2 regions of the Agrobacterium sp. NPDC090283 genome follow, and region 2 is predicted to be linked to the other one. Evidence: riboswitches for the same ligand, from Rfam matches in the RefSeq annotation. Region 2 holds a riboswitch; the other holds the start of a gene.
The links. Region 2 has a riboswitch for S-adenosylmethionine ahead of metA (homoserine O-succinyltransferase). Riboswitches for the same ligand answer to the same signal wherever they lie in the genome.
Positions count from the first base shown of each region.

Region 1: another riboswitch for S-adenosylmethionine. It lies ahead of ACIQUH_RS27170 (O-succinylhomoserine sulfhydrylase); the one in region 2 lies ahead of metA (homoserine O-succinyltransferase).

Region 1 is NZ_JBIVYG010000034.1:1,360-4,764, reverse strand. It holds gene ACIQUH_RS27180 (Hsp33 family molecular chaperone) at 1-217, shown strand, start outside; gene apaG (Co2+/Mg2+ efflux protein ApaG) at 267-659, opposite strand; gene ACIQUH_RS27170 (O-succinylhomoserine sulfhydrylase) at 893-2,077, opposite strand; SAM riboswitch at 2,120-2,198, opposite strand; gene ACIQUH_RS27165 (2'-deoxycytidine 5'-triphosphate deaminase) at 2,272-3,369, shown strand.
Region 2 is NZ_JBIVYG010000011.1:182,897-186,301, forward strand. It holds gene ACIQUH_RS17325 (ABC-F family ATP-binding cassette domain-containing protein) at 1-1,129, opposite strand, end outside; gene ACIQUH_RS17330 (thiamine diphosphokinase) at 1,134-1,787, opposite strand; SAM riboswitch at 1,877-1,953, shown strand; gene metA (homoserine O-succinyltransferase) at 2,038-2,964, shown strand; gene ACIQUH_RS17340 (aldose epimerase family protein) at 3,141-3,405, shown strand, end outside.

The DNA.
Region 1 (3,405 bases), on a different contig from region 2:
TCTCTTCAGGCTTTTCCATGAGAGCGGCGTGCGTATCTATGATCCTCAGGCGGTTTTCGACCGTTGCAGCTGCTCGCGGGACAAGATCAAGGGCGTGCTGTCAGGCTTCACTGCCGAGGAGATCAAGGCGAGCGAGGAAGACGGCGCCATTGCCGTGACCTGCGAGTTCTGCTCCACGACCTATCGCTACGATGTCAGCGAATTTGAAAATGCCTGAATGAAAGCCGCGTTCTCAAGGGCGCGGCTTTTTCATTGCCGGGTGGGGGTCAGTTCAGAACCCGCATCAGGCCGGGTGAATCCAGCGAAAAGGCGGGTATGGTGACGTTGAACACCTCGCCGTTTTCCGTTTCCATTTCATAATGGCCAAACATCAGGCCGGAAGGTGTATCCAGCGGGCAGCCGGAGGAATATTCGTAGCTGTCGCCCGGTTTCAGATGCGGCTTCTCACCCACGACGCCCGGCCCATACACCTCATCCACCTGTCCGTTCTGATCGGTGATGTGCCAATAGCGATTGACGAGGGTAACCGGAATATCGGAATTGTTCGCGATCACGACTTTATAGCCCCAGACGTAGCGATCGTCATCCGGGTCGGATTGTTCCTCGAGATAATACGGATCGACCGTTACCTCGATATCCCTTGTCAGAGCACGATACATACGCGCCACACCTCGATATTATGCCTGCCACCACATCCTACACTATAGGCTCTGGCTATCGTCAAGAAAATGAATGACTTGACGGGCAGGAGGCGTCTCCTGTTGCGCTGTTTTCCACCGTTAGGGATAACGGGAAAGGTAAATATTGGTTGCCTGATGCGGTCTTTTTGGACCGTGCAGACGAACCATGGCCCGACACGCGGTCAGGCCATGGCGATTTGCCGATTGAATTTTCAGGCCGAAACGGCCGCCAGACCCTTCGCCAGATCCTCCAGCAGATCGTCGGTGTCCTCGATGCCGCAGGAAAGGCGGAGCGTGCCGCCGGAAATGCCGAGTTCGGCACGCGCCTCGTCGGTAAGGTTCTTGTGCGTCGTTGTGCCGGGATGGGTGATGAGGCTCTTCGCGTCGCCGAGATTGTTGGAAATCTTCACGATTTCCAGCGCGTTCTGCAGCTTGAAGGCCGCTTCCTTGCCGCCCTTCAGTTCGAAAGCCACCAGCGTCGAGCCGCCGGACATCTGTCGGGCGATGATATCAGCCTGCGGATGGTCGGCGCGGCCGGGATAGATGACCTTGGCGACCTTGCCGTTATCGGCGAGGAAATCGGCAATTTTAGAGGCATTGGCCGTCTGCTGCTTCACACGCAGCGGCAGGGTCTCGATGCCTTTCAGAAGCGTCCAGGCATTAAACGGCGACATGGCCGGGCCGGTATGGCGGAAATAATCCTGCAACTCTTCCTCGATCCACTTCTTGTCGGAAAGGATCACGCCGCCCAGGCAGCGGCCCTGGCCGTCAATATGTTTCGTCGCGGAATAAACGACGATATGCGCGCCGAGTTCGAGTGGCTTCTGGAACAGTGGCGTCGCAAAGACGTTGTCGACCACCACCTTCGCACCGATCTGGTTGGCAAGCTTCGCCACGCCGGCAATATCCACCACTTCGAGCGTCGGGTTGGTCGGGCTTTCCAGAAAGAACAGCTTGGTGTTCGGCTGGATCGCCTTTTCCCAATTGCCGAGATCGCGACCGTCGATCAGCGTGCATTCGATGCCGTATTTCGGCGCAAGCGTCTCGACCACCCAGCGGCAGGAGCCGAAGAGGGCGCGTGCGGCAACGATATGGTCGCCGGCGCGCAGCTGGCACATGATGGCGGCAGTGACGGCAGCCATGCCGGAGGCAAGCGCGCGGGCGTCTTCAGCGCCTTCCAGCAGGCACATGCGCTTTTCGAACATGTCATTGGTGGGGCTCGCATAGCGGGCATAGATGAAACCGTCCGTTTCCCCCTTGAAGCGCGCTTCGGCGGCTTCGGAGTTTTCGTAGACGAAACCCTGGGTCAGATAGATCGCTTCCGACGTTTCACCATACGGTGAGCGTAGCGTACCGCCGTGAACCAGCTGGGTTGCCGGGCGCCATTTATTGCTCATGTGATCCCCTTCAAAACAAAAAAACCGGCCGCAAAAGCAGACCGGTTCAATCACCCGGTCTTTTTAGCCACTTGTTTAACGTGGCTGCAAGCCGACCGGCCAAATCACCACGGGATAAGCTTGCCATACTGCCGTTACCGGCTTGCGTCAATGCTTTCCTTTTGGTTTTGTCGCCGTAAAAAGGAATGATGACCATGACCAGAACCACGGGCATTTTGGCGGATGGCGCGATCAAGGCGCTGTTTGCGGGCGGCAAGCTGAAGAGCGAGGCCGATCTCGATGTCGATCAGGTACAGCCCGCCAGCCTCGATCTCAGGCTGGGCTCGAAGGCCTATCGCGTGCGCGCCAGTTTCATGCCCGGTCCGGGAACCCGCGTCATCGACAAGCTCAATCGCCTCAGCCTGCACGAGATCGACCTTACCCAGGGCGCGGTGCTGGAGACCGGTTGCGTCTATATCGTTCCCCTGATGGAAAGCCTGGCGCTGCCGGCGGACATGTCAGCCTCGGCCAATCCGAAAAGCTCGACCGGCCGTCTCGATATCTTCACCCGCGTCATGACTGACGGCGCGCAGGAATTCGACAAGATACCGGCCGGCTATGCCGGTCCGCTCTATCTGGAAATCAGCCCACGCACTTTCCCCATCGTTGTGCGCCGCGGCTCGCGCCTGTCGCAGATCCGCTTCCGCATCGGCCATTCACTGCTCAATGAAAGCGAGCTTTTGACGCTGCACGAGACGGAAATGCTTGTCGCCAGCGAGAGCCCGAATGTGACGGGCGGCGGCATCGCGCTCTCGATCGATCTCAAGGGTTTCGGCGAAAACGGGCTGATCGGTTATCGCGGCAAACATCACACGGCGGTGGTCGATGTCGACAAGAAGGCCCAGCACGATGTTCTCGATTTCTGGGAGCCTCTCTATGCTCGTGGCCGCGCGGAACTGATCCTCGATCCCGATGAATTCTATATTCTCGTTTCGCGCGAAGCCGTTCACGTGCCGCCGCTTTATGCGGCCGAAATGACGCCCTTCGATCCGCTGGTGGGCGAATTCCGTGTGCACTACGCCGGCTTCTTCGATCCCGGCTTCGGCCACGCCGAGGCCGGCGGCACAGGCAGCCGCGCCGTGCTCGAAGTCCGCAGCCATGAAGTGCCCTTCATCCTCGAACACGGCCAGATCGTCGGCCGACTGGTTTACGAGCATATGCTGCAGAAACCGGAAGGCCTCTATGGCACCGGTCTCGGTTCCAACTATCAGGCGCAGGGGCTGAAGCTCTCCAAGCATTTTCGCGCCGAATAACCAACCCGGCGGGTGCTTGACACCCGCTGCGAACTA
Region 2 (3,405 bases):
CCAGCAGGTTTTCACCCCGGCCATCGGTCAGATAATGCGCCAGCGTATCGTTGGGATTGAGATCTTCGCGTTTCTGATCGAGCGTCGCGATCTCCAGATTGGTGCCGAGCTTCACCATGCCGCTATCGGGCTCCAGCTGGCCGGTGAGCATCTTCAGAAGCGTGGTTTTGCCAGCGCCATTCGGGCCGACGAAACCGATGCAATCGCCGCGATGGACGCGCAGCGAAAACGGCGCGACGATCACCCGCTCGCCGTAAGCCTTGGTGATGGCCTCGGCCTCGATGACCAGCTTGCCGGATTCGCGCCCTTCGGTGACGGTCGCCTGCACCGTGCCCTGCGGTCCCTTGTGGCCGCGATATTCCGCACGCATCGCCTGAAGCTCGCCGACGCGGCGCATATTGCGCTTGCGCCTTGCGGTCACGCCATAGCGCATCCAGTGTTCTTCGCGCTCGATGGCCTTGCCAAGCTTGTGCTGCTCCAGCTCTTCCTCTTCCAGCACCTTGTCGCGCCATTCCTCGAAATGGGCAAAACCGCGATTGAGACGACGGGACTGGCCGCGATCGAGCCAGACGGTCGAGGTCGAAACCTTCTCCAGAAAACGCCGGTCATGCGAGATCAGCACCAGCGCGCTGCGCGTCTGCTGCAACTCGCTTTCAAGCCATTCGATGGTCGGCAGATCGAGATGGTTGGTCGGTTCGTCCAGCATCAGAATATCGGGTTCCGGCGCCATGACGCGGGCAAGGGCCGCACGTCGCGCCTCACCACCGGAAAGGCTTGCAGGGTGCTCCTGCCCGGTGAGGCCAAGATGCTCAAGAAGATAGGTGACGCGATAGGGATCGTCACCGGGTCCAAGCCCCGCCTCGGCATAGGCCTGAACCGTATCGTAACCGGCAAAATCCGGTGCCTGCTCCAGATAACGGATGGTGGCGGCCGGATGCCGGAAAACCTCGCCCGACTGCGCCTCGACGAGACCCGCGGCGATCTTCATCAGGGTGGACTTGCCCGAACCGTTGCGCCCGACGAGGCAGATGCGGTCGCCCGGTTCCACCTGGAGATTGGCGCCATCGAGCAGCGGGGTCACGCCGAAGGTCAGCTTGATGTCATCGAGTTTCAAAATTGGGGGTGCCAAGGCGTCAGGCTCCGGTCAGATCATAGGGGCGGGCGAGCACGATGGCTTTTCCGCTTTTCAGCGAGAAATGCACGGGGCCGCCATTCGCGACATTGGAAATAGTGCGGGAAGAACCGAAAGCAAGCGCGAAATCCGTCAGCGGATAACGCACATTGCCGATATCGAGCCCCGCAAGGGCGGTAAATCCAGCAACGGAAAACAGCGAAGCGGGCGGCAGATCGATATCGAGCGAACCGGCAAGCAACGGCCGGGCCTCTTCTTCACCAGAGGTCAGCGTAACGTCGATACCCCGTTCGGCAAGCGCCACCGCATAGAGGAGATGCTGAAGCGCATGGTCGCTTCTCGCACCTCCAAGCGCACCGACAAGCACCAGCGAATGCGCGCCACGGGAGAGAGCTTCCGATACCGCGATCTCGCCATCGGTTACCGCCTTGGCAGCCGGGTATGGCTGCCGCGCCACATGGGGCCAGGCATTGAGCAGCTCTTTGCTGGCGGAATCGAAATCCCCGACCCACAGCTCCGGCGCAAGGCCAAGCGGTCCGGCATGGCGCATTCCGCCGTCGGCCGCAATCACACGGCTGTCCGCGACCGCCTCTTTCAGACGATCGGTCACCGTGACATCGCCGCCAAGCAGAATGGTGAAGCGCTCTTTATCCATGCCCTGCCTTATCGCACCTCGGCGAAAAATGGAAAGCCGAAACCCGATGAAATCAGCCTATATTGATTTTCGCCGGCTTCGGGATTATGAAACGCCTCAGTGGTGATTTGCCGGCCGGCTTGCAGCCACTTTAAAGAAGTCGCTAAAGGGTCGAGGAAAAGGGCAATTTCCTGGGACCGGTCGCGATTTCCGCTGCCGGTTTTTTTGTTTTCGCAACGTTCTTTACGTGATCCGGAAAAGAGAGTTCGACATGCCGATCAAGATTCCCGATACGCTTCCCGCTTTTGAGACCCTCGTTCATGAGGGCGTGCGGGTCATGACCGAAACGGCGGCCATCCGGCAGGATATCCGCCCGCTCCAGATCGGGCTTCTCAACCTCATGCCGAACAAGATCAAGACGGAAATCCAGATGGCGCGCCTCGTCGGCGCATCGCCGCTGCAGGTGGAGCTGTCGCTGGTGAGGATCGGCGGCCATCGGGCCAAGAATACGCCGGAAGAGCATCTTCTGTCTTTCTACGAGACGTGGGAAGAGGTGCGCCACCGCAAGTTTGACGGTTTCATTATCACCGGCGCCCCCGTGGAGACGCTGGCCTATGAAGACGTGACCTACTGGAACGAAATGCAGAAGATTTTCGAATGGACGCGAACCAACGTCCATTCGACGCTCAATGTCTGCTGGGGCGCGATGGCCGCCATCTATCATTTCCATGGCGTTCCGAAGCACGAGCTGAAGGAAAAGGCTTTCGGGGTCTATCGTCACCGCAATCTCTGCCCCTCATCGATCTATCTGAACGGCTTTTCGGATGATTTCCAGGTTCCGGTCTCGCGCTGGACCGAGGTACGCCGCGCCGATATCGAAAAGCACCCGAAACTCGAAATCCTGATGGAGTCGGAGGAAATGGGCGTTTGTCTGGTGCATGAGAAAGAGGGCAACCGGCTCTATATGTTCAACCATGTCGAATATGATTCGACATCGCTTTCGGACGAATATTTCCGTGACGCGAATGCCGGCGTGCCGATCAAGCTGCCGCATGATTATTTTCCGCACAACGACCCGGAACTTGCCCCGCTCAACCGCTGGCGCAGCCATGCCCATCTGTTTTTCGGAAACTGGATCAACGAAATATACCAGACGACGCCCTATGACCTCGAAGCCATCGGGCAGTTGGCCGCGTAAAGCGCGTCGCGTTTTATCGAACGCATGCGACGCGCTTTCGTTTTTGTTTTAAGCATGTCTTTGTCCCAAAACCGCGGCTCACTTTTGGGAGACATGCTTTGAATGCGGGATTGCGAATTGCCGGAAAATGACGCAACGTCCGCCCGGCAATTCACGATACCAGGGAGAATGACGAGATGGGCGACGCGGCGGCGCGGGAGAATTTCGGTTTCACGGCAACCGGCGAAAAGGTCGAACGCGTCACCATCTCAAAAGGCGGGCTGACGGCCAAGGTCATCACCTGGGGTGCCGTCATTCAGGATCTGCGCCTTGAAGGCCACCAGCCGCCGCTCGTGCTCGGCTTCGACAAGTTCGAGGATTACAAATATTCCTCCTATTTCGGCGCCACCCCCGGCCGCAACGCCAACCGCATCGGCGACGGCCGGTTCTCGATCGACGGGC